DNA from 4 places in the Azospirillum himalayense genome. Region 1 is predicted to be linked to each of the others. Evidence: riboswitches for the same ligand, from Rfam matches in the RefSeq annotation. Region 1 holds a riboswitch; each other region holds the start of a gene.
What was found. Region 1 has a riboswitch for thiamine pyrophosphate ahead of ACFPMG_RS18355 (ABC transporter substrate-binding protein). Riboswitches for the same ligand answer to the same signal wherever they lie in the genome.
Positions count from the first base shown of each region.

Region 1 (7,348 bases):
GGCTGGAGGACGCCGAAGGCGATCCAGGGCGAGACGCCGACGAGGATGCGGATCGATTGGAGCATAGGCTTTGACGGGAGCATGGCGGACCCTTGCGGTGGTGACGCCCGCCAGACTGTCCAACGCATCGGCCGGGGCCAGCGCCGATCCGCGAAAGGCCGGCTTCGCTTCGCCAAACGCCCGAACGTCGATTCACGAAGCGTGAAACGCCGGCGTCCCGCGGGCGCAACTGCGCGGGCCAGACCTGCGGTTGCGGCATTGGGCAGGGTTCAGGTTGCTCATATACTGTGCAAACATGACCCAAGCCGCCGCTCTTCCCGCTGCCACCGCCAGCGACGACACCCGCCGCGCCATCGGCTGCTTCCTGCTGGCCATCTTCCTGTTCGCGGGCATGGACACGCTCATCAAATATCTGAGCGGCGGCTATCCGGTGGCGCAGCTCATGTTCGCGCGGTCGGTGGTGGCGGTGGTGCTGGTCGGCGGCATCTCGGTGGCGCGCGGCGGCTGGGGCGGGATGCGCACGCGGCGCCCGATCGCCCACGTCTTCCGTTCGCTGGCCGGGTTGCTGTCGATGGGCTGCTTCTTCTACGCCTTCAAGCACCTGCCGCTGGCCGAGGTCTATGTGCTGAGCTTCGCCGGGCCGCTGTTCATTACGGCGCTGTCCATGCCGCTGCTTGGCGAGCCGGTGGGATGGCGGCGCTGGGCGGCGGTGCTGGTCGGGTTCGGCGGCGTGGTGGTGATGGCACGCCCGGAGGCCGACGCGCCGCTTCTGCCGATCCTCGTCGGTGTGGCCGCGGCCTTCTTCTACGCGCTGGCGATGATCGCGGTGCGCGGCCTGTCGCGGACGGAGAGCAACACGGCCATCGTCGTCTATCTGCTGCTGACCACCACGGTGGTGAGCGGCGTGGCGGCGATCCCCGACTGGGTGCAGCCGGGCGGGTTCGACCTCGGGCTGATGCTTCTGGTCGGCACGCTGGGCGGCGCGGCGCAGGTGCTGATGACCCAGGCCTTCCGCCTGGGCCGCGCCGCGGTGGTGGCGCCCTTCGAGTATACGGGGATGATCTGGGCGACCCTGCTCGGCTTCCTGGTCTTCGGCGACGTGCCGACCCCCACCGTGTTGGCCGGGGCGGGGATCATCATCGCCAGCGGGCTCTATATCCTGTATCGGGAAACGCTGCGCCGCGGCGGCTGACGGGTCAGGCGGCGGCGGGAAGCGCCACCCCGCCGTCGATGACGAGCGGGGAGTCCGTCAAGGCGATGATCCGGCTGCGCTCCAGCACGCGCCGGATTCGCGGCGGGTGATTCTCGAAGGCAATGGCGCCGCCGCGGTCGAGCACCGCGTTGCGGAGCGCCAGCAGAATGCCGATGCCGCAGGAATCGAGGAACTCCACCCGTCCCAGATCGACGCGCAGGGTCAGGGCCTGCGCGTCCGCGGCGCGGCGGAGCAGGGGCGTCAGGCCGGGCAGGGCTGCGTGGTCGATCCGCCCCGACAGGACAGCGCGCAGCCCGCATCCGCCCTGCGCCGTGGCGAAGGGGTGCAGGACGACGGTGCTGTGCGACGGGGTGGCCCGCATGCTTCGTGACGACTTTCCGGTTGGGGCGACGGTCCAGCGCGGGCCGGGAGCGGCGGAAGGAACCACGGGAAGCGCGACTCCCCGGTGTCTGTTGCGTTGCGAAATTGTGAAAAGGCGCCGGGCCGCCGCTTGACAGCCGCGCGCCGGGCTCACACTGTGCACACGAACGGCTGGGGTGCCTGCCGCAAGGCGGGCTGAGACCACACCCATCGAACCTGATCTGGGTCATGCCAGCGAAGGGAGCCAAGCGTTCGAGGCTGTGCCGCCGCTACACCCCTGGCCTCCTCGTCCTCGCGCGGTTCTTCGCCGGGCAGGAGGAGACACATCCATGCGGCGCTTCCTTTCCATCCTCTCGGCAACGGCTTTTACGGCGGCCTTTTCGGCGTCCCTCCTGTCCGGTGCGGCGCTGGCGGGCGAGGCCTCGGTCCCCGTGCTGGTGCCGCTGACCGGCTTCCTGTCGCTGGAGGGGACGAGCCAGCGCAACGGCGCCGTCCTGGCGCTGAAGGACGCGCCCGCGGGTGTGGCGGTGCGGTCGGAGGTGATCGACACCGGCACCTCGCCGGAGGCCGCGGTCACGGCGCTGGAGCGGGCGGCGGGCGGCAAGGTCACCGCGGTGGCGGCCAGCATGCTGGGCACGCAGATGCTGGCGATGCTGCCGCTGGCCCAGGATTACGGCATCCCGCTGATCACCGTGTCGGGCACGGCGAGCATCACCGAGCAGGGCAACCCCTGGGTCTTCCGCTTCTTTCCCGGCGACGCCGTGACCAAGGAGGCCCACGCCCGCTACGTGACGGAGGAGTTGGGCAAGAAGCGCCCGGCGGTAATCTACCAGACGACGGCCTACGGGCAGAGCGGCAAGGCCCATCTGGAGCAGGCCTTCAAAAAGCTCGGCGTCGAGCCGGTGTTCGAGGAGGGGGTGGACCCCGCCGCCAAGGATCTGCTGCCGGTCCTGACCAAGGCGCTGGCCGCCAAGCCCGACGTGCTGGTGCTGCATCTGCATTCCGGCCCGACCGCCCTGTTCATCCGGCAGGCGGCGGCCAACGGGGTGGCGGTGCCGATCGTCGCCGGCTCCGCCATGCACCAGCCGAGCACGGCGGCGCTTCTGGAGCCGGCCGAGCTGAAGGGCGTCTGCGCCGAGACGGCGGCCTCGCCGGTCTCCGGCGGCAGCCCGGAGGTGGAGGCCTTCACCGCCGCCTACCGCGCCGCCTTCAACGCGGAGCCGGATGCCTTCGCGCTCGGCCAGTATGACGGCATCCGCATGGTGCTTGCGGCGGTGCAGGGCGGTGCGGACAGCGCGGAAGCGGTGCGGAAGGCCCTGTCCATCGGGACCCACCGGGGCCTCGCCATGACCTACAAGTCGGACGGCAAGGGCAACATGGCGCATTCCGCCGTGATCGTCTGCTACGACGGTGCCTCGCGTGTGCCGGCGATCGCCAAGCGGTACGACAACGTCACAGGCGTGGTGACCGGGGCGGTGAAGTGAGCAAGCCTTGATCACCCTGCAACTTCTCGTCAACGGCCTGGCCCTGGGCGCCGCCTACGCGCTCGTCGCGCTGGGCTTCGTGCTGGTGCTGAACGCCACCGCGGCGGTGAATTTCGCGCAGGGCGATCTCGTGATGGCCGGCGGGCTGCTCGGCGTGGCGCTGGCGCCCTATCTGCCGGGGTATCTGCCGCTGCCCGGACTGCTTCTGCTGCCGGTGGTGCTGGTGCTGATGGCCGGGCTGGGGCTGCTGCTGGCGGCGGCGGCCTATCTGCCGCTGCGCCGCCGCCCGCCGGTGGCGGTCTTCATCAGCACCATCGCGGCGGGCATCATCCTGCAGAACGGCGCCTCCGTCCTGTTCGGGCCGGAGCCGCGGGCGGCCCCGCCGCTGCTGAGCGGGGGGACGCTGGACCTCGGCGGGCTGGTGGTGGCGGAGCAGTCGCTGGCGATCATCGCCGTAGCGGCGCTGCTGATCGCCGGGCAGCAGTGGCTGTTCGGGCGGACCCAGCTCGGCCGCCGCCTGCGCGCCACGGCGCAGGACCCGGAGATGGCGCGGGCCTGCGGCGTGCCGGTGGCGGCGATGATCCTGATCACCTTCGCGCTGGGCACCGCCTTCGCCGGAGCGGCGGGGCTGCTGCTCGCCAACCGCTACTTCGTCACGCCGACGGCGGGCGGCGACCTGATCCTCAAGGCCTACATCGCCGTGACCATCGGTGGCTGGGGCTCCGTCCCCGGAGCGGTGGCCGGCGCGCTGCTGATCGCGCTGTTCGAGGTGGGGGTGTCGTCGGTGCTGTCCTATCCGGTGGCGCTGGGGCTGCTCTACGCGACGCTGCTGGTCATCCTGCTCGCCCGCCCTCAGGGGCTGTTCGGTGAGGCGGCGCGGCGCCGTGCGTAAGGGCGTGCGCAAGTTGCGGGCGCTGGCCCCCACCCTGACCCTCCCCCGCTGGGCGGGGGAAGGAATGATGCTTGCGGTGCTGGTGGCGTACGCGCTGCTGTACGCGTCGCCTTACGGGCTGCGCGTGCTGACCGTGGCGGGGGTGTACGCGCTGGCCGCCATCGGGTTCCAGATCGTGTTCGGGCTGGGCGGGGCGCTGTCGCTGGCTCACGGCGCCTTCTTCGGGATCGGGGCCTACGCGACCGGCATCCTGGGCAGCCAGTGGGGGTGGGGCTTTGCCGCGACCTTCCCGGTGTCGCTTCTGGTGCCGCTGCTGCTGGCCCTGCTGGTCGGGCTGCCGGTGCTGCGGCTGGAATCCCATTACTTCGCGCTGGCGACGCTGGGCATCGCGCAGGTCGTCCATTTGCTGGCGGTCAACAGCCCCGGCCTGACCGGCGGCGCCAACGGATTGCCGGGGGTGCCGGGCATCGTCCTGTTCGGCTGGGCGGTGCCGCGCGGCCTGCCGCTGGCGGCGGTGGTCTGGGGCTTCGTGGCGCTGGGCGGGCTGGTGGCCTGGAGGCTGGCGCGCGGGCGCTGGGGGCGGGCGCTGACGCTGGTGCGCGACGACCCGCTGGCGGCGGGAACGCTGGGTCTGGACGTCGGCGGGCTGCGGCTGGCCGCTTTCGCGCTGAGCGCTGTCTATGCCGGGGCGGCGGGCGCCTTGGCCGTGCACACCCAGCGCGTCGTCTCGCCGGAGGTGCTGGAGTTCCCCGTGATGGTCTCCGTCCTGACCATCGCTGTGGTCGGCGGGCGGGGGCGGGTGGCCGGGGCGATCCTGGGTGCGGTGCTGCTGCTCCACCTGCCGGAGTGGTTCCGCTTCCTGGAGCGCAGCTATCTGATCGTCTACGGCGTGGCGCTGCTCGCCACCATCGTGCTGGCGCCGCATGGGCTGACCGGCCTGCTCGACCGGCTGTTCCCGACCCGCCCGGCGCCGGAGCCGAAGCCCGAAGCTCCGCCGGAGACGGCCATCCCGACGGGGCCGCTGTTGCGGGTGGAGGGGCTGACCAAAAGCTTCGGCGGGGTGCGGGCGGTGGACGGCGTGTCGCTGATGCTGGAGGCCGGGACCATCACCGGGCTGATCGGCCCCAACGGTTCCGGCAAGACAACGCTGGTCAACCTGATCTCCGGCCTTGAGAGTCCGGATGGCGGGCGGGTGCTGATGGGCAATGTGGATTTGGCGGGACAGCGGCCCGACCGCATCGCCCGCGCCGGGATCGCCCGCACCTTCCAGGCGGTCAGCCTGCCCGAGGGCGCCAGCGTCCTGGCCGCCGTGGCCGCGGCGCGGCTGGAGCGCGACGGCTCGATCGCCGAAGCCGAGGCCCACGCCTTGTGGGCGCTGGAGCGGCTGGGCGCGGCGGACCTCGCCGCCAAGCCCTGCGCCGGACTGCCCGCGGCGCTGCGCCGCCGGGTGGAACTGGCCCGCGCGCTGGCCCGCCAGCCCGCCGTCCTGCTGCTCGACGAACCGGCGGCGGGGCTGACCGACGGGGAGAAGGCGGAACTGGCCGGTCACCTGCGCGCCATCGTCACCACCGGCACCGCGCTGCTGGTGGTGGAGCACGACATGGGCTTCCTGCTGCCGCTCGCCGGCCATGTGCTGTGCCTGGATCAGGGGCGCCCGCTCTACGCCGGCCCGCCGGAGGGGGTGCGCAGCGATCCCGCCGTGGTCGCCGCCTACCTGGGGGAGGGGGTATGACGGGGACTCCCCTGCTGCAGGTCGAGGGGCTGACCGCTGGCTATGGCGGGGCGGTCGCCGTGGACGGCCTGTCGCTGTCCGTGGCGGCAGGCGAGGCGGTGGCCCTGCTTGGCGCCAACGGGGCGGGCAAGTCGACGCTGCTCAAGGCCATCCTCGGCCTCGTCCCGGCGATGGGTGGGCGTATCCGACTGGCGGGCGAGGAGATCGGCGCCCTCGCTCCGGAACGGCGAGTGCGCCGCGGCCTGGGCTATGTGCCGGAGGGTCGGCGCGTCTTCCCCGGCATGAGCGTGCGCGACAATCTGGAGGTGGCGAGCTGGCTGGGCCGGGCCGAGCGCGTCCGCGACCTGGAGCGCGTCTTCGCCCTGTTCCCGGCGCTGGAGGGCAAGGCCGAGGAGCGGGCTTGGCGCCTGTCCGGCGGGCAGCAGCAGATGCTGGCGGTGGGCCGCGCGCTGATGGGCCGACCGCGGGTCCTGCTGCTCGACGAGCCCTCGCTCGGCCTGTCGCCCAAGCTGGCGGGAGAGGTCTTCGCCGCCGTCCGCGCCATCGCTGGAACCGGAACGGCGGTTCTGGTCGCCGAGCAGAGCGCCGCCCGCGCCCTGTCCGCCGCCGGGCGCGTCGTATTGCTGCGCCTTGGCCGGGCGGTTCATGACGGACCGGTGGAAACCCTTCCCGGCGACGCGCTGCGCGACGCCTTTCTGGGCGGCTGACGGGCCGGGGAACCGGTTGCCGAGGGCGGCGCCGGACGCAATTCGGCATTGCGGCAACAGGCCGGGATCTTTGTCGTGACTTTCTCGTCTTGCGCTTGCCGATCCCGGATGGCGGGGCTAGCTTCCGGCGTCGCCCTGCCCGTAAGGATTACCTCTGCCATGCTGGACAAAGCCGTCGCTGCTGCACTCTCCTCCCTTCTTCTGCTGGGCGCCGCCGTTGCCCACGCCGATGGGACGCAGGTGGCGGAACTGGTCCCTGTGAACCCGCCGACCATGTATTACCCGGCGCCGTCCTCCGGACCCGCGCCGGCGCCCCGCACCGTTGCGCCGTCGGCTCCGGCCGCCGCCGACCCGACCGAGAAGACCGGGCCGGCCGAGCTTGAGGACGGCTGGGAAGGCGGCCCGTCGCGCGACCGGGACGGCAAGTTCGCCTATTGCGCCATCGAGGGCCGCTTCGACACCGGCCATGTCCTGATGATCGCGCGCAACGTCAAGGGCGAGGTCAATCTCGGCATGGGCATCCCAGGCGCCGAGTTGCCGAACGGCGAGCAGTGGAAGGTCAAGGTCGTGGTGGACGGCAAGCTGACGCGCGAACGCCGCGCGCTGGCGCCCAAGCCGGACATGCTGGTCATCCCCAACGGCAAGGATGAGGAACTCTACACCGCCCTGATGAACGGCAAGGAGGTGGTCTTCGCCTCCGACGCCGACCGCATGGCCTTCGCGTTGAAGGGCACCAAGAAGGTGCTCACCGATCTGAAGACCTGCGTGGACAAGGCCGGCGCCGTTCCGCCCATCGACACCCGCACCAAGAAGGTCGCGACCCGCCCCGACGAGCTGCCGGAAGGGCTGGCCGACCTGCTGAAGGCGGCCGGCGTGCGCGACGTCAAGCGCGTGTCGCTGGAGAATGTGCCGAAGGGCGAGCGCCCCGCCGACATGGCTTGGCGCATCGGCCCGATCGTC
Region 1 covers NZ_JBHSLC010000036.1:139,597-146,944, forward strand. The annotation lists gene ACFPMG_RS18340 (phytoene desaturase family protein) at 1-65, opposite strand, end outside; gene ACFPMG_RS18345 (DMT family transporter) at 296-1,192, shown strand; gene ACFPMG_RS18350 (STAS domain-containing protein) at 1,197-1,574, opposite strand; TPP riboswitch at 1,736-1,833, shown strand; gene ACFPMG_RS18355 (ABC transporter substrate-binding protein) at 1,903-3,057, shown strand; gene ACFPMG_RS18360 (branched-chain amino acid ABC transporter permease) at 3,065-3,949, shown strand; gene ACFPMG_RS18365 (branched-chain amino acid ABC transporter ATP-binding protein/permease) at 3,942-5,681, shown strand; gene ACFPMG_RS18370 (ABC transporter ATP-binding protein) at 5,678-6,388, shown strand; gene ACFPMG_RS18375 (hypothetical protein) at 6,548-7,348, shown strand, end outside.

Region 2 (7,348 bases), on a different contig from region 1:
GCCCTGCTCACTCCCGACACGCTGGCCCGCGCCGCCGAGGCCGGCGTCAACGCCAAGGAACGGCTGGCCGACAACGACGGCTACAGCTTCTTCAGCGCGCTCGGCGACCTGCTGGTGACCGGACCGACCCTGACCAACGTCAACGACTTCCGCGCGGTTCTGGTCGTGTAAGCGGTGAGGCGCCGCCGGCCGATTTGATATATCACTTACGGCCAGAGCGGCTCCCGCTCACGAAAATTTGTTGATGACCTCACGGATTATCCGCCACACTCACCGTCAAGGCATCACGAATATGGCGTCTGGCATGCCAACAGCATGCAGCCGGGCTGCCCCGTTCGAAGGATAAAGCGAAGCGGTCGGGCACCGAACGCACCCCGCGCGCGCCAGGACAAGAACGAGATCGCGGACCATCCGGGAGGAACCATATGCGCCAAACCGGTGCGCAAAGCGCCCTGCCTGTCGGCGGGCGTTGGATGCAGTTGCTTGCCGGCGTCATCTGCATGTCGATGATCGCCAATCTCCAGTACGGGTGGACCCTCTTCGTCGAACCCATCGACGACAAGCACGGCTGGGGCCGTGCGGCCATCCAGGTGGCCTTCACCATCTTCATCGTCACCGAAACATGGCTGGTGCCCGTCGAGGGCTGGTTCGTCGACCGCTTCGGCCCGCGGATCGTCGTGCTGTTCGGCTCGCTGCTCTGCGCCGCCTCCTGGGCGCTGAACGCGGTGGCGGACTCGCTGCTCGTGCTCTACGTGGCGGCGGCCATCGGCGGCATCGGGGCGGGCGCCGTCTACGGCACCTGCGTGGGCAACGCGCTGAAATGGTTCCCCGACCGGCGCGGTCTGGCCGCCGGCATCACCGCGGCGGGCTTCGGAGCCGGTTCCGCCCTGACGGTGGTGCCCATCGCCACGATGATCGAGACCTCGGGCTACGAGGCGACCTTCATGGCCTTCGGTCTGGGACAGGGGCTGGTGGTCTTCGCTCTTGCCTGGCTGCTGGTCGCCCCGCCCTCCGCTCCCCTCGCCCGCGGCGGCTTCGCCGCACCGCCCGCGCAGCGGCAATACACGCCGAGCCAGATGGTCCGCACCCCGGTCTTCTGGGTCATGTACGCCATGTTCGTCATGGTGGCCGGCGGCGGGCTGATGGCGACGGCCCAGCTCGGCCCGATCGCCCAGGACTTCGGGCTTGCCCACGCGCCGGTCAGCATCCTCGGCCTGACCCTGCCCGCCCTGACCTTCGCCCTGTCCATCGACCGGGTGCTGAACGGGCTGACCCGCCCCTTCTTCGGCTGGGTGTCCGACCACATCGGGCGCGAGAACACCATGTTCATCGCCTTCGCCATCGAGGCGGTGGGCATCGTCGCGCTCAGCCTCTACGGCCGCGACCCGGTGGCCTTCGTGCTGCTGACCGGTCTGGTCTTCTTCGCCTGGGGCGAGATCTACAGCCTGTTCCCGGCCTGCTGCGCCGACACCTTCGGATCGAAGTTCGCCGCCAGCAACGCCGGGCTGCTCTACACCGCCAAGGGCACAGCGGCGCTGCTGATCCCCTTCGCCAACATCATCGCCGACGCCACGGGAAGCTGGCATGCCGTCTTCCTGCTCGCCGCCGCGGTCAACGCGCTGGCCGCGGTGCTGGCGCTGTTCGTCCTGCGCCCGATGCGCAACCGCATGGCCGCCGAATCGCTGGGCGCGCGCAGCGGCCGGAGCGTGACGGCAACCTCCTGACGCTCTCTTCCCCTCCCCCCGCTTGGGGAAGGAGCCGAAGCGAGGGGGCGCCCGCGAGGGCGTCCCCTTTTCGATTCAGTTGCTATTCCGCAGCCTGCCCCTCCTCCAGATAGATCTCCCCGCCCTTGGCGCGGAAGCTCTCCGACATCTCGGCCATGCCGGAGTTGGCGTAGTCCCGCACCTCCTGCGTGATCTTCATCGAGCAGAACTTCGGCCCGCACATCGAACAGAAATGCGCGACCTTCGCCCCCTCCGCCGGCAGGGTCTGGTCGTGGAAGCGCTCCGCCGTCTCCGGGTCGAGCGACAGGTGGAACTGGTCGCGCCAGCGGAACTCGAAGCGGGCGCGCGACAGGGCGTCGTCGCGTTCCTGGGCGCCGGGATGGCCCTTGGCGAGGTCGGCGGCGTGGGCGGCGATCTTGTAGGTGACCACGCCCACCTTGACGTCGTCGCGGTCCGGCAGCCCCAGATGCTCCTTCGGCGTGACGTAGCAGAGCATCGCCGTGCCGAACCAGCCGATCATGGCGGCGCCGATGGCGCTGGTGATGTGGTCGTAGCCGGGCGCGATGTCCGTGGTCAGCGGCCCGAGCGTGTAGAAGGGCGCCTCGCCGCACAGCGCCAGCTGCTTGTCGACGTTGGCCTTGATCTTGTGCATGGGCACATGGCCCGGCCCCTCGATCATCACCTGGACGTCGTGCTTCCAGGCGATCTTGGTCAGCTCGCCCAGCGTCTCCAGCTCGGCGAACTGGGCGGCGTCGTTAGCGTCGGCGATGGAGCCGGGGCGCAAGCCGTCACCCAGCGAGAAGGCGACGTCGTACGCCTTCATGATCTCGCAGATCTCCTCGAACCGCTCATAGAGGAAGCTCTCGCGGTGGTGGGACAGGCACCATTTCGCCATGATCGAGCCGCCGCGCGACACGATGCCGGTGGTGCGCTTGGCCGTCAGCGGGATGTGCGCCAGACGGATGCCGGCGTGGATGGTGAAATAGTCCACCCCCTGCTCCGCCTGCTCGATCAGCGTGTCGCGGAAGATCTCCCAGGTCAGGTCCTCGGCCTTGCCGCCGACCTTCTCCAGCGCCTGATAGATCGGCACGGTGCCGATGGGGACCGGGCTGTTGCGCAGGATCCATTCGCGGGTGGTGTGGATGTTGCGGCCGGTGGACAGGTCCATCACGGTGTCGGCGCCCCAGCGGATCGACCAGACCATCTTGTCGACCTCCTCCCCCACCGAGGACGCGACGGCGGAGTTGCCGATGTTCGCGTTGATCTTGGTGAGGAAGTTGCGGCCGATGATCATCGGCTCCGATTCGGGGTGGTTGATGTTGGACGGGATGATCGCCCGCCCGCGCGCCACCTCGTCGCGCACGAACTCCGGCGTCACATGGTCGGGGATGGAGGCGCCGAAGTCGTCGCCGTCCCGCGCCACCGCCTCGGCCAGCCGCTGGCGGCCCAGATTCTCACGGACGGCGATGTACTCCATCTCCGGCGTGACGATGCCGGCGCGGGCGTAGGCCATCTGCGTGACCGCCCGGCCCGGCTTGCCGCGCAGCGGGCGGCGCCCGGCGCGATCGAAGACGGGCACGGCCCGCGTCTCGCCGACGCGCAGCCCGTCGTCCTCCGGACGGACCTCGCGGCCCTCATAGGCCTCCACGTCGCCGCGGGCCTCGATCCAGGAGCGGCGCAGCTCCGCCAGGCCGCGGCGGATGTCGGTCTGCACGGCGGGGTCGCTGTAGGGGCCGGAGGTGTCGTAAACGCGCACCGGCGGCTCGCCGCCGCCGACATGGATGTCGCGCATCGCCACGCGCAGGTCGGGGAAGCGCTCCCCGGCCACATGGACCTTGCTGGACGACGGCAGCGGGCCGGTCGTCACCGAGAAATGGTCGGACGGCGCGGCCTTCTGGGAAGCGGGGGGAAGAGTGTCGGGCATCTGCAGTGGATCTCCATCGCACATAGGATCGTTGGAGACCCGGGTGTGACGGAGCGGCAGAACGGATGACCGGAGCGGTCCCCAAAAAGGGGTGCGCGATGGGGATGCGCGTGACCGTGGCCCGTTTGTTCCTGTCCCTACGCCGGTACGACCCGGATCAGGTTCAAAGGGTTCGGCGCCTTACGGCATCATCTCAGCCCCGTGCTATGGGGCTCCCCTTGGAACGTGGCCATGCTGAACCATCCGCCCCACCCACGTCAATGCGATTCACGGTCCGATTCACGGCGAATCCAACCCGACCAACGCAATTGACGCGATTCTGGTATCCATTATCTGGTATACAAAATCCTATTGCGCAGCCTGAGCCGGGCGACTATGCTGCATCACAACAACAAGAAGCAACGCCCCCTCCCGAGTGCCCGGAGCCCGTCCCATGCTCGAATCCCAGATGATCGCCTTCGTCGCCCTGGCCGGCCTGATGGGCCACGGCCTGACCCTGCTGATGCGGGAGGACGACGAGTGGAACGCCGATCCGCAGGACGAGCAGCCGGACGGTCTCTGGTCGTCGGACCGCTTCAACCAGTCCGGCGAGGGCCACAACCGTCCCTTCTTCCTGGACTGAAAAAAGGCCGCCGCGCGGGATGCGCGCGGCGGCCGTCATTCGAGACAAGAAACCTGAAGTTTCGCGGGCCGATCAGTGGCCGGGCTGCACCGCCAGCCCACCCGCACCCTGCTGGGCGGCGAGTTCGGCGTTTCGGGCGTGATGCTTGCGCAACATGGGCCGCAGGACCGCGATGGCGCAGAAGGCCGCGATGAGGTCCATGGTGGCGCAGATGTAGAGCACGGTCGCCCAGGTGCCGGTGGCTTCCATCAGCAGGTTGCCCAGCGGGACCAGCAGGGCCGCGACGCCCTTGGCGCAGTAGAGCACGCCGTAGATCTTCGCCGCGTGCTTGGTGCCGAAGGTGTCCGCCGAAGTCGCGCTGAACAGGCTGTACACTTCGCCCCAGGCCAGGAACACCAGACCCGACAGGATCAGGAACATGATCGGGTCGTGGCCGAAGCGGCTGAGCATCAGAATGCCGAGGCCTTCGAAGGTGAAGGCGATGAACATCGTCGCTTCACGGCCGATATGGTCGGAGACGAAGCCGAACAGCGGACGGGAGATGCCGTTCATCACGCGGTCGAGCATCAGCGCGAAGGGCAGAGCCGCCATGGTGATGCCGAACAGGCTGATCGGGGCTTCCTTCACGCCCAGATCATGGGCGATCACGCCGAGCTGGGCCACCGCCATCAGACCGCCCGAGACGGTGCAGATGAACATGAGCATCATGACCCAGAAGACCGGCGTCTGCAGCGCTTCCTTCAGCGTGTAGTCGCGGCGGGACTGCAGGACCTTGGTCGAGGCCTTCACCTGATCCTTCTGCGGGGCGCGCAGGAAGAAGGCGGCGATGAGGATGATCGTGCCCTGCAGCAGGCCGAACCAGAAGAAGGTCGCCTGATAGCCGGAGGAGTGGATCATGTTGGCGATCGGCAGGATCGTCACGGCCGAGCCGGCGCCGTAACCGCCCGCGGTCAGGCCGACGGCGAGGCCGCGCTTGTCCGGGAACCACTTCAGCGCGCTGTTGACGCAGGTGGCGTAGACGCAGCCGACGCCGATGCCGCCGATGGCCGAACCGACATAGAGCATGCCGAGCGAGCCGGCGTAGCTGTCGATGATCCAGGAAAGGCCGGTCATCACGCCGCCGAAGGCGACGATGGCGCGGGGGCCGTAACGGTCGATGAAATAGCCTTCGATGGGGGTCAGCCAGGTCTGGACGACGACGAAGACGGTGAAGGCGGTCTGGATCGAGGCGCGGGTCCAGCCATGGGTGGCCTGGATTTCCGGCACGAAGAGCGTCCAGGCGTACTGGATGTTGGCCGCGGCGACCATGCAGACGATGCCGACGACGATCTGCATCCAGCGCGCGCCGTCGGAGATGGGCGCCTGCGAGCCGCCGGAACTGTTAAAAGCTGGCCTCTGGGATTCTGTCGATCCAACCATCATTCCCTCCCGTGGGATTGCGACGCTTTGATACCGGGCATGAGGGTCCCCTTGGGCGGGCGAGCGGCGTCCGAGCGAGCGTCCGCATCGCCGCGTCATGGGCGGCCTTGTTCCGTGCCGATGTGAGTCATGGTTCAATGGTGCGCTGGAGAGCCGGTCACGCCGTCCCTGCGTTCGTGGCGCTCCAGATACGGCATATGGTATGCCAGAGACATGATTGTTGGCAACACGAACTTTTGGCGTGTTGCGCTTTTCATCCAAAAATTTTTCGGGCTTTCGAAAACCGGACGATCGGGAGGGTCGGCCCCGCCCTGAGGACGGGACCCGATGGCGCTCAATGCGGTCGCGGAACGGAGAGGACGAACGGTCTCAGGTGGCCGCGGAGGTGGCGCGGGACGAGGCGGTGACGGCGAGCGCCGCGATGGCCGCCGCCAGCGGAACGAAGGACACCCACAGCACCGAATCCCAGCCGAAGGCGGCCAGCAGCCCGCCAGAGGCGAAGGACCCCACCGCCATCGTGCCGAACACGATGAAGTCGTTGAGCGACTGCACCTGGGTTTTCTCCTCCGGCCGATGGCACTCCAGAACGAGCGCGGAGGCTCCGAGAAAGCCGAAGTTCCAGCCGACTCCCAGCAGGATCAGGCTGACCCAGAAATGCGCCACGTCGACACCGCCCAGCCCCACCACGGCGGAAGCGGCGATCAGGCCCAGGCCGGCGAACACGATCCGGGACGCGCCGAAGCGCTCGACCAGACGCCCGGTGACGAAGCTCGGGGCGTACATGGCGATCACATGCCATTGCAGGCCGAGGTTGGACACCTCCTGAGACAGGCCGCACAGCCGCATCGCCAGAGGGGCCGCCGTCATGATGAAGTTCATCAGCAGGTAGGAGACGACCCCGCACAGCACGGCGGTGACGAATCGCGGCTGGCGCGCGATGACGCCGAGCGGCCGGCCGCCGGCGGACTCCGCCGCGGTCGGCATCGGCAGCCGCACCCCGACCAGCACCAGGGCGGAGACCGCCGCCACGGCGGCCTGGGCCAGGAAGGTCGCCAGGAACAGGTGCGGCGGCCAGACATCCATGGTGAGGGTAACGAGCTGCGGCCCGATGACCCCGGCGAACACCCCGCCGGCCATCACCGCCGACATGGCCCTTGGCCGCCGCTCCGGTTCGACGCAATCGGTGGCGGCGAAGCGGAAGGACAGGACCACGGCGGCGTAGGCGCCGCCGGGGATCATCGCCGCGCAGAACAGCCAGAAGCTCCCCAGAAGCACCGCCAGGGCGGAGAGCAGCCCGACGAGCACGCCGCAGCCCGTCCCTGCCAGGAAGGCGGCCCGCCGCCCATGCCGCCGCGCGATGGCCCCGGCGGGAATGGTGCAGACCGCCATGCCCACGACGAAGATGGAGAGCGGCAGCGTGGCGAGCGCGGGGCTCGGCGCCAGCGTGTTCCCGACGATGGCTCCCGTCGCATAGACGACCACCGCGTTGGCGCCGGCCAGCGCCTGCGCGGTCGCCAGCCGCAGAACGTTCGCCGTCCCGTGAGGGTAAAGGCCCTGTGCATGAGGGGTGGGGTCGGCTTGGCTCATATCGGTGTCCGGGGATCGTTCGGTGACGGTTGCCCCACACCTACCGACCCGCCATCATGAATGAAAATGGTA
Region 2 covers NZ_JBHSLC010000119.1:1,386-8,733, reverse strand. The annotation lists gene ACFPMG_RS33645 (glycerate kinase type-2 family protein) at 1-171, shown strand, start outside; gene oxlT (oxalate/formate MFS antiporter) at 426-1,724, shown strand; gene thiC (phosphomethylpyrimidine synthase ThiC) at 1,807-3,648, opposite strand; TPP riboswitch at 3,765-3,877, opposite strand; gene ACFPMG_RS33630 (hypothetical protein) at 4,082-4,270, shown strand; gene oxlT (oxalate/formate MFS antiporter) at 4,343-5,605, opposite strand; gene ACFPMG_RS33620 (MFS transporter) at 6,059-7,276, opposite strand.
Region 2: it holds a riboswitch for thiamine pyrophosphate, as region 1 does, so the genes downstream of both, thiC (phosphomethylpyrimidine synthase ThiC) here and ACFPMG_RS18355 (ABC transporter substrate-binding protein) in region 1, are expected to answer to the same signal.

Region 3 (7,348 bases), on a different contig from region 1:
CTCGGGATTCCTCAGCGTGGCGCGGACGGAGGTGCGGATGGCCGTCGCCACGCCGACCCGGCGGTCCATGAGGAGCGGGAAGCTGACCACGCTGATCGCCAGCACCAGAACGGCGAACAGGAAGCCGACACCCATTCCCAGCACGATCATCGCCCAGCCGGCGCGGGTGGTGAACAGCGCCTGGACGAAGGCGTTCCAGCCCTCCGGCGCCAGCGGGGCGAGGGTCGCCATGTAGATGAGCTGCGCCGCCACCAGCCACAGCAGGAACACCGCCGTCAGGATCGCTCCCATCGCCAGGATCGCCCCGAAGGCCGGGGAGCGCGCCACGCCGAAGGCGTCCACCCAGGACACGGGGTCGCCCCGCTCGCGCCGGCGGCTCATCTCATAGAGGCCGACCGCGGCGAAGGGGCCGATCAGCACGAAGCCGGAAGCCAGCGGGAACAGCAGGTGCAGCGCGTTCTCGTCGAACACCACCTCGGCCAGCAGCAGCCCGACCAGCGGGTAGATCAGGGCGATGAAGAGGACGTCGGTGCGGCAGGCCATGAAATCATGGAGCCCTTTCCTCAGCGCGTCGCGCAGGTCGTCGCTGCGGATGCGCCGCACGGTCGGCTCCAGCGCCGCCCGATCCCGCGCCGGCGGGGCGATGGCGTGGCCCGCCTCGGCCAAGCCGTGGGACCAGGATTTGAAGTGAGCCGCTCCCCATTCCGCAGGGTTTCGGATGGTCATGTCCGTTCCTCCCGAACCATTCGTTCAGGGAACGCGAGCCCGCCCGTGCCCGGTCGCGGCCTTCGCTGTCGCGGCCCGGCGGTCACAGGAGATCCCGCGCCCCGCCATGCACGGATGATACGCCGACGAATGGTTGGCGGCACTGTTCATTGGGGGAGGGGAGGGCGCAGGGTGGCGCCGGGTTTTCCGGAACCGGCGCTTGTCCTATTGTCCTGACCGTACGGAGACGATACCGGGGATGGGAATGGCGGACGAGGAAGACCGCAAGGCCGTGCTGGCCCGCGTTCATGGCAAGGTGCAGGGCGTGTGGTACCGCGGCTGGACCGTGGACACGGCCAATCGGCTGGGGCTGGCCGGCTGGGTGCGCAACCGTGGCGACGGCACGGTGGAGGCTCTGTTCGCCGGCCCGGCGGACGCCGTGGACCGGATGCTGGAGGCCTGCCGCCGCGGCCCTTCCGCCGCCATCGTCAGCGACATTGCCGTCGAGCCGGCCCGCGATCCCGGTCCGGGCGTCTTCGAGCAGCGCCCGACGCTGTGACGGTGGGATGGTTAGCGTTCTGTTAGTCCGGCGGGGCTAGGCTGTCGGGCGTGGATGAGGGGTCGGATCGCCTTGCCCCCACCCCGGCCCTCCCCCGCTTTCGCAGGGGAGGGAGGATCGTCCCCTCCCCTGCGAAGCGGGGGAGGGTTAGGGTGGGGGCACTCGGGTCGGGATGAGCGGCAAAAGGCCAAAATCAGCGCTTCGCCTCCTGTGCGGCGCCCTCCTGTCGCTCGGCGTGCTGGCAACCGGAGCCGCCTGGGCCAGGGGGCCGCTTGACCGGACGGAGCCGGGGCACATGCCGCCGGTGCCACCCGGCGGCTACGACCTGCCGCTGTCGCCGCCGGTCGTCCAGTACCCGTTGCCGCCGCAATGGGTGACGATCCGCTCCACCCAGGACTGGCGGCACGCCGGCACCTTCGAGAAGGAGCTGAGCAAATCCTGCGCCTCCCGCCAGTTCCGGGAGCAAATGCCCATGCGCTACCGCGCCATCTTCAAAGGCGAGGTCCTGGGCGTCGCCTTCGGTCACGGCCTGAACCTGCACGACCCGAAGAAGCAGGCGAACCGCAAGCTGATCTACCTGTTCCGCAACGGCGACAGCACCGGCTGCACCATCGTGTCGATCACCAACGAGGATCTGCGCGTCCTCAACGACGCGCAGCCCGCCGGGGCGCCGAAGCGGTAGGGCTCATTCCCCTTCCGGCCCGCCGCCGAAGACCTCCGCGAAGCTGGCGATCAGGGCGGCGTCCACATCCTCCATGGCGACGAGATGGCCGAGCGCGACGATGGAGGTCACCCCATGCTCGCTGATGCCGCATGGGACGATGCCGGCGAAGTGCGACAGGTCCGGCTCCACGTTCAGGGCGACGCCATGGAAGCTGACCCAGCGGCGCACCCGCACGCCGATCGCGGCGATCTTGTCCTCCTGGCCGGGGGCGCCGCCGTAAGGTCCCTTGTCCACCCAGATGCCGACGCGGCCCTCCCGCCGCTCGCCGCGGATGTTGAAGGCGGCCAGCGTGCGGATCAGCCACTCCTCCAGATCCTGGACGAAGGCGCGGATGTCGGCGCCGCGCGTCTTCAGGTCGAGCATCACATAGGCCACGCGCTGCCCCGGCCCATGGTAGGTGAACTGCCCGCCGCGCCCGGCCTGATAGACGGGGAAGCGGCCCGGCTCCAGCAGGTCTTCCTCCCGCGCGCTGGTTCCGGCGGTGTAGAGGGGCGGGTGCTCCAGCAGCCAGACCAGCTCCGGCGCGGTGCCGGCGCGGATGGCCTCGACGCGCGCCTCCATCTCGGCCAGCGCGTCGGGGTAGGGGACGGGCGTGTCGCTGATGCGCCACTCCACCGCCCTGGCCGGGGCGGGAACGGCATCGCCGATGGCGTCGGGGGCGGGCGGAACGGGGGCGGTGAGGTCGGTCATCCCGACGTTATGAACTTTCTTTGGCAAAAACGCGAGACGCCGCTTGATCGGTCGTTGGGGATCTGCTATTCCCCCGCTCCACCCGATGACGGGAGTGATCCTGTCGTCGGTTCTACCAGCCTTGTGCGGTCGTGGCGGAATTGGTAGACGCGCAGCGTTGAGGTCGCTGTGGCAGAGATGCCGTGGAAGTTCGAGTCTTCTCGACCGCACCATCCCCCCGAAACGGGGGATCAGGCAAACAAACGAAAAGCCCGCCGGTCCATCGGACCACAGCGGGCTTTTTCGTTTTCAGGCCGCCCGGATCAGGGCTGTTTCTTTCGGGCCGCTCCGCCTCAGCGGAACTCCACATACTGGTCGAGCGCCACGCGCCGCATGGTCTGCACGATGTAGGGCTGCGCGTTGTGCACCGTCACCAGCCCCTTGGCGTCGCGGCAACGGTTGGCAAGGACGAACAGCATGCCGATTGCCGCGGAGTCGAGAAAGGTCAGATAACGCAGGTCCAGCCGCACCTCGGGCCGCGCGCCGATGTCCCAATCCGCCAGCAGGTCGTGGAACTTGCGGCTGTCGTCGTAGGTGAAACGCCCCGACAGCATGATCCCCTCCTGACCGTCGATGTCGGTGTAGGCGTACTCCATCGTCACATCCGCTGGCCGGTGGTGTCGGTTCTTCTCGGGCTGCGCGAGGTGGAAAGCCCCGCGCGCATTATGGGTGCACGAATTGTGAAGCCCGCGCAAGCAATTGCGCGCAAGGCCGGAGGGCCCGGACCGGTCCGCCGGGCTGGACAAAACAGCGGCACACCTATATTCGGTGGGCGCCCCGGCGGGATTCCGCGAGGGCTCCCCACCAACCCGCAAACGCCGGTGCGCCATGGTCGGCCGATCGCAGGACCATGCCGTCACGCCGCATTGCCATCGTAAAGGGAGGGTGCCGCCATGCACACCGACCGCCAGGAACCGGATCGTATCCAGGACGATGTGCCGCACCCGGCCGAACGCCCCGCCCCGCCCCGCGAGGACGGCGAGGAGGAGCGCGCCTACGGTGTTGAGCCGGAGTTCGTGGAGGAGATCGTCGAACGGCTGCACGCCGGACGGCGCGACGATCTGCGCGCCGAGCTGGACACGCTGCACCCTGCCGACATCGCCGACCTGATCGAACAGCTCGGCCACGACGACCGCGAGGCGCTGGTCGGCGTCCTGCGCCCCGACTTCGACGGCGAGGTGCTGAGCTACCTCAACCCCGATCTCCGCGAGGAGATCGTCGAGCTGTTCGAGCCGAAGGAGCTGGCCGCCGCCGTCGCGGAGCTGGACACCGACGACGCCGTCGACGTCATCGAGGACCTGGACGAGGACACCCGGCGCGAGGTTCTGGAGAATCTGCCGGCCGCCGACCGCGCGCTGGTCCAGGAGAACCTGACCTACGACGAATACACCGCCGGCCGCCTGATGCAGCGCGATCTGGTGGCGGTCCCGCAGTTCTGGACGGTGGGCAAGACCATCGATTATGTCCGCGCCACCACCGATGAGCTGCCGGAGGACTTCTACGACATCTTCGTCGTCGATCCGATGCACCGGGTGGTCGGGGCGGTGCCGCTGTCGCGCCTGCTGCGCCAGAAGCGGTCCGTCCGCATCGCCGATCTGGTGACGGAGGAGGTGGACACCATCCCCGCCACCATGGACCAGGAGGAGGTGGCGAACCTGTTCCGCCAATACGCCCTGGTCTCCGCCCCCGTGGTGGATGCCGGCGGGCGGCTGATCGGCGTCATCACCGTCGACGACGTGGTCCACATCATCGACGAGGAGGCCGAGGACGACATCGGCAAGCTGGGCGGCGTCGGCGACACCTCGATCTACCGCTCGGTGCTGGAAACCTCGCGCTCGCGCATTTCCTGGCTGGGGCTGAACCTGTTCACCGCCTTCGCGGCGGCGGGCGTCATCTCGCTGTTCGAGGCGACCATCGAACAGATCGTGGCGCTGGCCGTGCTGATGCCGATCACCGCCTCGATGGGCGGCAACGCCGGGACCCAGACGCTGACCGTGGCGGTGCGCGCCCTGGCGACGCGCGAGCTGTCGTCCTCCAACGCGCCCCGCGTGGTGGGCAAGGAGGTTCTGGTCGGTCTGCTCAACGGCGCCGTCTTCGCCACGCTGGTGGGGGCCATCGCCGCAACGTGGTTCGAGCCGATGATCGGCTTGGTCATCGGCTGCGCCATGGTCATCAACCTGTTCGTCGCCGGGCTGTGCGGGGTGCTGATTCCCATCGGGCTGGACCGGCTGGGCGTCGATCCGGCGGTGGCGAGTTCGGTCTTCCTGACCACCATGACCGACGTCATCGGATTTCTGTCCTTCCTGGGGCTGGCGTCGCTTTTGTTGTTGTGACCAACGAAAAGGGGCTTGCCAAAGGCGGCTCTCTTCCGGATGATCCGGGCATTGGCTGGGGTGCCGTGCGGGATGCGCTCGCGCGGCTGAGATCACACCCATCGAACCTGTCTGGATAATGCCAGCGAAGGGAGCCGCCGCATGGTATCCGCGCCCTTATTTCATTCTGATTCCGCAAAACCCACCGTCGCCGTGATCGGCGCCGGGGTGATCGGCCTGTCCATCGCCTGGAGGCTGGCCGCCGCCGGCTGCCGGGTCGAGGTCTTCGACCGCGGCGCCGCCGGCCGGGGCGCCAGCCACGCCGCGGGGGGCATGCTCGCCGCCTGCGTGGAAACCGAACCCGGCGAAGAGAACCTTCTGCCGTTGACCCGCGCCTCGCAGGACCTGTGGCCCGCCTTCGCGGCGGAGCTGGAGGCCGCTTCCGGCATGGCGGTGGACCTGCGCGGCGAAGGCACGATGGTCATCGCGTTGAACGCCGACGATGCGGCCAAGGTGCGCTTCCTGCACGACTTCCAGACCAAGCTCGGCCTGCCGGTGGAATGGCTGAGCGGGGCGGAGGTGCGGCGGCGCGAGCCCTATCTCCAGCCGGGCGTCGCCGGCGCGCTGTTCTGCGCCGGCGACCATCAGGTCGACAACCGCAAGGTCGCCGCCGCCCTGCACGCCGCCGCCCTGCGGGCCGGCGCCGTCGTGCACGAGTACGCCGAGGTGTCCCGCATCGAGGTCCGCGGCGGCCGGGCCGTCGGCGTCCAGGTCGGCGACCGGTTGTTCGAGGCCGACCGGGTGGTTCTGGCCGCCGGGGCGTGGTCGGGCTGGATCGACGGGCTGTCCCCGGCGGTGCGTCCGCCGGTGCGCCCGGTGAAGGGGCAGATGCTCTGCCTGCGCATGGACGCCCGGCTGCCGCTGCTGCGCCATGTGGTGTGGACCCCCGGCACCTACCTGATCCCGCGGCTGGACGGGCGGCTGCTCGTCGGCGCCACGACGGAGGAGCGCGGGTTCGACGACCGGCTGACCGCCGGGGGCCAGTTCGCCCTGCTGGAAGGGGCGTGGCGCGCCCTGCCGGGCATCGCCGAGCTGCCCATCGAGGAGGCGTGGGCCGGTTTCCGTCCGGGGACCCGCGACGACGCCCCGATCCTCGGCCTCTCGGAGGTGGAGGGGCTGGTCTACGCCACCGGGCACCACCGCAACGGCATCCTGCTGACCCCGGTCACCGCGGATTCGGTGGCGAGGCTGGTCCTGACCGGGGAGGCCGATCCGGTGATCCGTCCCTTCGCACTCGACCGTTTCGCCCAGCCCAAGGGAGCCGCGGCATGAGCGCCCGCATCCGTGTCAACGGGCGGGAGGAGGACCTCGCCGTCCCCACCGTCGCCGCCCTGCTGGCCGGGCGGGGGATCGCCGCGGGCACACGCGGGGTCGCGGTCGCCCTGAACGGCGCCGTCCTGCCGTCCCGCCGCTGGGACGAGACGCCCCTGTCCGCGGGCGACGCCCTGGAGATCATTCGCCCCGTACAGGGCGGCTGAGCTTTCCACCCGCCGCGCCCTCTCGATCGTTATTCCCGCAAAGGCGGCGCCCAATCCCTCTCCCGTCCCGGGAGAGGGGGCCCGCGCAGCGGGCGGGTGAGGGTCATGCGAGGATCAAGGCGCTGATCCTTGGCGGCACCCTCACCCTTCCCACGCTTCGCGCGGGTCCCTTCCCTCTCCCGGGGCGGGAGAGGGGATATCAATTATCGAGGAAACATCCATGAACGACACGCTCACCATAGCGGGCCGTGAGTTCCGCTCGCGCCTGTTTCTCGGCACCGCCGGCTACCCGAACCAGCAGGTCATGCTCGACGCGCTGGAGGCCAGCGGCAGCGAGCTGGTCACGCTGGCCATCCGCCGCATCAGCCTGGACGGCTATTCGGAAAGCCTCGTCGACGTCATCGGTGACCGCGCCGGGCTGCTGCCCAACACCGCTGGCTGCCTGACCGCCAAGGAGGCGGTGCTGACCGCGCAGCTTGCCCGCGAGGCGCTGGGTGTGGACTGGATCAAGCTGGAGGTCATCGGCGACCGCGAGCTGCTCTACCCCGACGTCGAGGAGCTGCTGCGCGCCACCGAGGAATTGGTGGCCGACGGCTTCACCGTTCTGCCTTACTGCAACGACGATCCGGTGACCTGCCGCAAGCTCGCCGATCTGGGCGCGGCGGCGGTGATGCCGCTGGGCGCCTTCATCGGCTCCGGCCTGGGCATCCGCAACCCGCACGCCATCGAGACGATCTGCGCGCGCAGCCCGGTGCCGGTGGTCCTGGACGCCGGGATCGGG
Region 3 covers NZ_JBHSLC010000096.1:77,229-84,576, forward strand. The annotation lists gene ACFPMG_RS27155 (DUF2189 domain-containing protein) at 1-726, opposite strand, end outside; gene ACFPMG_RS27160 (acylphosphatase) at 971-1,264, shown strand; gene ACFPMG_RS27165 (hypothetical protein) at 1,560-1,946, shown strand; gene lipB (lipoyl(octanoyl) transferase LipB) at 1,950-2,678, opposite strand; tRNA gene ACFPMG_RS27175 (tRNA-Leu) at 2,804-2,890, shown strand; gene ACFPMG_RS27180 (STAS domain-containing protein) at 3,011-3,313, opposite strand; gene mgtE (magnesium transporter) at 3,611-5,050, shown strand; TPP riboswitch at 5,097-5,200, shown strand; gene thiO (glycine oxidase ThiO) at 5,192-6,361, shown strand; gene thiS (sulfur carrier protein ThiS) at 6,358-6,567, shown strand; gene thiG (thiazole synthase) at 6,788-7,348, shown strand, end outside.
Region 3: it holds a riboswitch for thiamine pyrophosphate, as region 1 does, so the genes downstream of both, thiO (glycine oxidase ThiO) here and ACFPMG_RS18355 (ABC transporter substrate-binding protein) in region 1, are expected to answer to the same signal.

Region 4 (7,348 bases), on a different contig from region 1:
GGGGGAGGACAGCAGGAAGGCGGAAACGGCGACGGCACCCAAAGTGCGCAGGAACCCGAACATCGTGTGATTATCCTTTCCACGGACGGCGCAGCAGCCACCGTTCGAGCCCGGCGGTGGCCTGATAAACGATCATGCCCAGCACCGTGATGACGATGAACAGGGCGAACATCATGGTCGAATCCATCATCCCCTGCGCTGCGATGATCGAGGCGCCCAACCCCTGCCGGCCCCCGATGAACTCGCCGACGACGGCGCCGACCAGCGCCAGCACCACGGCGACGCGCAGGCCCGCCAGGATCACCGGCAGGCCGGAGGGGATCTTCAGGCGCAGCAGGGTTTGCAGGCGCGTCGCCCGCAGCATCCGGAACAGCTCCCGCTTGTTGGGATCGACCTGCTGAAGGCCGGTCATGGTGTTTTCCAGCAGCGGGAAGAAGCAGATCAGCGCCGTGATGACGACGGTGGAGGTCATGCCGAAACCGAACCAGACGATGAACAGCGGCCCCAGCGCCAGCTTCGGCACCACTTGGCTGGCGAGGATGTAGGGGTAGAACAGGCGGCGCAGCACCGGCACCTCGCCCAGCAGCACCCCGGCGAGGAAGCCGATGGTGCAGCCGGCGGCGAGGCCCATCGCCATCTCCGCCGTGGTGACCCAGAGATGCGGCAGCAGATAGCCCCCGGCCAGCCCGTCCCACAGCGTGCGCAGCACCGCCGAGGGCAGCGGCACCACCAGCGCCGACACTCCCGCCACCCGGCAATAGACCTCCCACCCCGCCAGCAGCAGGACGAGCAGCAGGGCGGAAGCGAGGCGCACCATCACGACGCGCGCTCCAGCGCCGCTCGGTCGGGTTTGCCATCCATGGCGTGGCGCAGCTCCAGGCACAGGGCGTTGAAGCGCGGGCCGTAGCGGACGTCGCGCCCGCGCGGGCGGGCCAGCGGCACCGGCAGGGCGTGGCGCAGGTGCCCGCCCTCCATCACCGCCACCCGGTCGGCCAGATAGACCGCCTCCGCGATGTCGTGGGTGACGAACAGCACGGTGGTGCGGTGGCGGGCGCAGAGCTTCAGCAGGTCGTCCTGCAACTCCTCCCGCGTGATGGCGTCGAGCGCGGCGAAGGGCTCGTCAAGCAGGAGCAGCGGCGGCTCGGTGACCAGCGCGCGGGCCAGCGCGACGCGGCTCTGCTGCCCCCCCGACAGCTGGCTGGGGTAGCGCCCTTCGAGTCCGGACAGGCCGACGAGGTCCAACAGCTCCTCCGCCTTGCGGCGGTCCGCCGGCTGCGGGCGGCGTGTCAGCGACACCGGCAACAGCAGGTTGTCGAGCACCGTCCGCCACTCAAGCAGCGTCGGGGCCTGGAAGACGAAGCCGACCTGGGCGCCCGGCCCCCGCACCGGCTCCCCCTGGATGCGGACGCTGCCGGTCGAGGGGGCCAGCAGCCCGGCGACCAGCTTCAGCAGGGTCGTCTTGCCGCAGCCGCTGCGCCCGACCAGCGCGTGGAACTCGCCCTCCCCGATGGTCCAGTCGATGCGGTCCAGGATGGTGCCGCCGCTCGGGACGCCGTAGCCGGCCTGTACGATGCTGACGAAGCTCATGGCCGGGCGCCTCAATCCGTGTAGGGGGCGAAGGTGTCCGCCGCCCGTTCCGCCGAGCCTTCGATCTCGGTCATGGTGACGAGGTCCAGCAGGTTGAACCGCCCGTCATGGTGCCAGCCCGCCTCCGGCGCGGTCATGCGGCCGAGCGCGCAGAGGCGCGTCACCCCCACGGCTCCCAGCGCCCCGGCGAGCATGAACAGCTCCTCCGGTGCGGCGGCGATGCCCACGGTCTGGAGGAAGGCGCGGTAGGGCGCCAGCCCCGGCACCGCGTCGGCCAGCCGGTCCACCGCCACCACCGTCACCGTGCGGTTCAGCCCGCAGGGCGAGAGGCCGTCTGCGGCGTCGGTGTAGGCGACGGCCCAGCTTCCCGCCGGATCGCCGAGCAGGGCACGGCTGGGGTCGGCAAAGCCCTTCGTCTCCTCCGCGTTGCGCCAGGACGCGACGCCGCCCGCCTCGCCCATCGACAGGGGGCGGCGCGGGAACTTGCTGCCCAGCGCGTCCAGCTCGTGCGCCAGATAGCCGGCGAACTCCCGCGGCGACACCCGCCCGCCGCGCTCCACGAAAAAGGTCTGGGGCGAGTAGCAGCCCTGCTGGTCGTAGCGCGCCACGTCGTAGGCCGCCTGCCGCGCCACCGCGCCCGCCTTCCCGGCGTCGAGCGCGGAGCGGGCGACCATGCCGAAGCTGATCTTGTGGCCGTAGGGCAGGAAGCGCGTGGTGATCGGCACCCGCGCCCGGATGGCCTCCAGCGCGTCGTTGCCGCCATAGGCGACCACCGTGTCGGCGCGGCCCAGCCACGCCCGCTCCGTCGCCGCGTCGCCGCCCTTCCACCAGACGATGGCGATGCAGTCGGCCAGTTGCGGGTCGATCTCCGCCAGGATCTGCGCGAACCAGCCGGCGAACAGCGGCTCGGCGCTCGGCAGCTTGCCGACCGTGCCGGCCTTCACCAGCAGGCCGGAAATCAGGCTCCACAGCGGCAGGCCCGGCACGTTGCCCGCCCAGACATGCAGCAGCAGCTCCGGCCCGAAGGCGCGGGCAAAACCGCCCTTGGGCACGGGCTGGAAATCGTCGAGCACCGCCGGGTTGGCGAAATCCTCGGCGATGAACTTCCGCAGCTCCGGCCCGCGGAAGGTCTTCAGATAGCCGGTCAGCCCCAGCCGGACCATCTCCCCGTCGTAGCCGGTGACCAGAGGCAGCAGACGTTCGGCCTTTCGCCGCCACGGGTCGTCACGGTCGAGCAGCCGGGCGACGGCGCGGTCGATGGCGGCGGCGATCTGTGCGACGGTGCGGCTTCTCAGGTAAGTCCGCGCGTTCGTCCGCACCCGCGTTGCCAATTCAGCGATCTGCGCCTCGCTCAGCACCGGCACCGCGACGTCGAGCGTCTCGGCGCCGCGCCGGAAGGTCAGCGTCCGCCAGTCCACGGCGTCGGCGGACAGCCCCGGCAGATGCCCGGCGCGCTCCATCAAGCCAACGGTCATGAGGCCCGCGCCGCTTTGAGGAAGTCCTCGACCGCCATGGAGCAGCCCTTGGCGTCCGCCCCGTCGGCCCGCCCGAGAAGCTGGAAGCCGCCCTCCACCTCCACCCCCGCGTCCTCGGTCAGGATGGCGGAGGCGCAGTTGAAATGGGCCAGATCGTGATGGACCAGCACGCCGACGCTGCCGCGCGGCACCTCCTGCCCGGTCAGCGGGTTGATGACACGGCTGCGTATCCAGTGCGGGCCGGACTTCACCGACGGGCAGGTCTCGTTGCCGTCGTCGTAGAACTGGGTGCTCAGCTCGGTCATGCCGTACATGTTGATGCACAGCCGGCGCGGCACGCCGAAGGTCGCGGACAGGCGGCCGTAGAACTCCTCCGCCGCCATCTCCCGCGACTGGCCCTTGAAGCCGCCGGTGTCGAGGATGCGGCTTCCCGCCGGCAGGGCGAAGCTCCGCCCCCGCTCGGCCAGCGCGTCCATCAGATGCACGACGCTGAAGCTCGCCCCCAGCAGGGCGTAGGGCTCGCCGGTTTCCTCGGCGTGGGACAGCGCCGCGATGGCCCCGTCCACGTCCAGCCCCGCGTCGGAGACGAAATAGCGGCTCTCATCCGTCCCGAACGCGCTCTTGGCCAACGCCAGATAATGGGCGAGCGAGGAGTTGGGCATCGCCTGCTCGGTCGGGAACAGGATGCCCATGCGCAGCCGGTCCCATTCACCCATGAAACGGCGGCGGAAATTGACGGTCATCGAGCGGTCGTAGACCGCCAGCGTCGGGTGGTGGCTCTTGCCGCGCACGCCCTTGGTGGTGCCGCTGGTCATGAAGACGTGCGGGCATTCCTCCGGCGGGCGTCCGCTCAGCGTCAGGTCCTTGAAGGCGCTGATCGGCACGGCGGGCACGTCGCGCCAGCTCTTCACCGTGCGCAGGGTGCGCGCCCGCTGGGTGGCGAAGCGGCGGTAGGGGGCGTTGGTCTCGAACTGGTGGGCGAAGACGGCCAGCGCCATACGGTTGAACGCCTCCTCGTCCGCCTCTCCGGCGGCGATGAAGGCCAGCAGGTCTTCGACAAGTCGGGCTTCGGTCACGTCCGCACACACCTTTTGCAGCGCCAACAAACTGTTGCCGGGACAAGCGGTGTCTGGATGGAATGGGGGTACGCCGTGCCGCCCTTCAGTCCCGTCCCTACGCCGGTATGACCCGGATCAGGTTCGATGGGTCACCGCGTTGTCCGGATGAAAGCGCCGGACCGGCGGAGTCTCAGCCTCCTAGCGAGGCCCCCCAGGGAACATTCGCAAGCTAAGGGACCGGCCCCCGCCCGTCAAGGAGGTCGGGTTAACGAACGGAAGCATTGCCTTTGGAGCCCCTCTCCCGTCCCGGGAGAAGGAAGGGTGAGGGTACCGCCGAGAATCGGCGCCTTGATCCTTGCATGACCCTCACCCGCCCGCTCCGCGGGCCCCCTCTCCCGGGGCGGGAGAGGGATTTGACGTCGAATGCGACGCCCCCGCCCGTCAAGGAGGTCGGGACCGAAGGCGACCAACGCCGCCCGTGGCAGCCCCACAACCGCCGTGATAGGATCCGCGCCCGCGGGCGGCTGAAGCCGGCGGCAGAACGGGGAACGGCATGGTGAGGATCGACGACTGCACGCTGGTGTTCGCCGACACGGCGAACCACGCCCTGGTCGAGATGGCCATCCGCGACAGCATCGCCGCCTGCCGCTTCTCCAGCGTCCTGCTGCTCTCCGACAGCGACCCGAAAATTCCGGGCGTCGATTTCCACCGCATCGCCCCGATCCACGACATCGACGACTATTCGGACACGATCAACGTCCGCCTGCGCCGGCTCGTGACGACGGGTCATGTCCTGATCGCGCAGTGGGACGGCTTCGTTGCCGACCCGCAGGCCTGGACGGAGGAGTTCCGTGCCTTCGACTACATCGGCGCCCGCTGGGGCTGGTACCAAGACGGCATGACGGTGGGGAACGGCGGCTTCTCCCTGCGCTCCGCCGCCCTGCTCGACCGGCTGCGCGACCTGCCCTTCGAAGCCGGCATCCCCGAGGACCACGTCATCTGCCGGACCGAGCGCCCGGCGCTGGAGAAGGCCGGCATCCGCTTCGCCCCGGAGGCGGTGGCCGACCGCTTCGCCTTCGAACGCACGCCGGTGCCGGGACCGGCCTTCGGCTTCCACGGCCTGTTCAACTTCGGCAAGGTGCTGGGCGACCGCGCGCTGGAGGAACGAATCGAGGTCATGGACGGCCCGCTTCTCGACAGGCGCGACTACACCGACCTGATGACCAGCCTCGCGCTGTCCGGACGCAAGGCCCCCTTCACCTCCATGGTCCGCAAGCTGGTGGCGCGGCGGGACGAGACGTTCCTGCGCTCCCAGATCACCGAATGGACGACCGGCGTGCAGCGGGATTATGTGCTGGCCCTGGCCGACGCCGTGCAGACGACGGCGGCGCCGGGGTCGCGCTGGCCGGCGGTGGCCGCGCCGCAACGCCGCCAGCCGAAGATCTACGACTGCTTCACCTTCCACAACGAACTCGACCTTCTGGAGCTGCGCTTCCGCGAGCTGTACGACACGGTCGACCAGTTCGTGATCGTCGAGGCCAAGCAGACCTTCACCGGCGCGCCCAAGCCCCTGCATTTCATGGAGGAGCGCGACCGCTTCCTGCCCTTCCTGGACAAGGTGAAGCTGGTCGTCGCCCCCGACTTCCCGGAAACCGACAATCCCTGGGTGCGCGAGCGGGCGCAGCGGAACGCCATCGCGCTCGGGCTGGACAAGGTGGAGCCGGACGACATCGTCGTCGTCTCCGACGTGGACGAGATTTTGCGCGCCCGCTCGGTCGCGTCGCTGCGCGACAGTTCGGCGATGATCGCCGGGTTCCGCGTGCCGCTGTTCTACTTCAAGGTCAACTTCATGAACGTGGAGGGCGAGAACTTCTCGGTCTTCCCCGTCGCCGTCCGCGGGCTGATGGCCCGGATGACCACGCCGCAGCAGATCCGCGAGAGCCGTGGCACGCTGGACCGCTACACCCCCGAGACGCGTCCGCCCTACGTGGACATCCTGCCCCACGCGGGCTGGCATTTCTCCTACATCGGCGACGACGCCGCCATCCGGCACAAGATCCAGAGCTTTTCGCACCAGGAGCTGAACCGCGACGACATCCTCGACGGCATCGACGTGCCGCGCTTCCTGGCGGAGGGCAGCGACCTCTTCAACCGTCCCGGCTACCGCTGGCAGTCCGTGGAGCTGAACGACTATTTCCCGGCAAACCTCCTGGGGGAGCGCGAACGCTGGGCGGACTTCATCGCCGAGGAGGTCGGCGGCCGGGTCACCTGGAAATAGCCGGCGCTCTTTGCCCTACACCTCCCGCCGCAGCAGCGACAGGGCGGCCATCGCCATGACCTGCGCGGAATGGACCATGTCGTCGATGTCCACATACTCGTCGGGCTGGTGGGCGAGGTCGAGGATGCCGGGGCCGTAGGCGATGCAGTCCTTCAGATGCCCGACCCGCGCGATGTGCTTCTGGTCGTAGGTGCCAGGGGACACCACCTGCGCCGCCGGGCGGCCCAGCACCGTTTCGATGGCCGCCCCCACCGCCCGCACCACCGGCGCGTCGGCGTCGGTCAGGGTGGGCAGGAAGGCCAGAACCTCGCGCAGCTCGTAGTCGAAGCCGGGGCGCTCGCGGCGCAGATCCTCCAGGATGCCGGTGATCTCCGCCCGCACCTCCTCCGGGTCCTCCTCGATCAGGTAGCGGCGGTCGATGACCATGCGGCAGCGGTCGGGCACCATCGGGCTGGGCAGGCCGCCGTGATCCTCGGGCTGTCCGCCATGGATGGCGTTGATGTTCAGGGTGGACTGCCGCGCCCCTTCCGGGACCACCGGCATGGCCGTGCGCTTGGCAGCCAGCCGGGGGATCAGCTCCGTCTCGATCCGGTGCAGCACGGCGCCCATGTGGCGCACCGCGCAGTTGCCGAGAAAGGGCATGGAGCCGTGCGCGACGCGGCCCTTGGTCTCGATCTCCGCCCACCAGACGCCGCGGTGGCCGATGCACACCCGGTCCACGTTCAGCGGCTCCGGAATGATGACGTGATCGACCCGCGGGCGGGAAAAGTAGCCGAGCGTGGCGAGATGCCCGACCCCGCCGTAGCCGCCGGACTCCTCGTCCACCGTGCCGGAGATTTCCAGCGCGCCGGGAAAGGGGATGCCCGCCTCCAGGATCGCTTCCACGGCGATGACGGAGGCGGCGATGCCGCCCTTCATGTCGCAGGCGCCGCGGCCGTAGACGCGCCCGT
Region 4 covers NZ_JBHSLC010000045.1:115,826-123,173, forward strand. The annotation lists gene ACFPMG_RS21160 (ABC transporter substrate-binding protein) at 1-63, opposite strand, end outside; gene ACFPMG_RS21165 (ABC transporter permease) at 71-817, opposite strand; gene ACFPMG_RS21170 (ABC transporter ATP-binding protein) at 817-1,587, opposite strand; gene ACFPMG_RS21175 (acyl-CoA reductase) at 1,599-3,062, opposite strand; gene ACFPMG_RS21180 (LuxE/PaaK family acyltransferase) at 3,059-4,138, opposite strand; TPP riboswitch at 4,215-4,344, opposite strand; gene ACFPMG_RS21185 (DUF5672 family protein) at 4,674-6,398, shown strand; gene ACFPMG_RS21190 (acetylornithine deacetylase/succinyl-diaminopimelate desuccinylase family protein) at 6,414-7,348, opposite strand, start outside.
Region 4: it holds a riboswitch for thiamine pyrophosphate, as region 1 does, so the genes downstream of both, ACFPMG_RS21180 (LuxE/PaaK family acyltransferase) here and ACFPMG_RS18355 (ABC transporter substrate-binding protein) in region 1, are expected to answer to the same signal.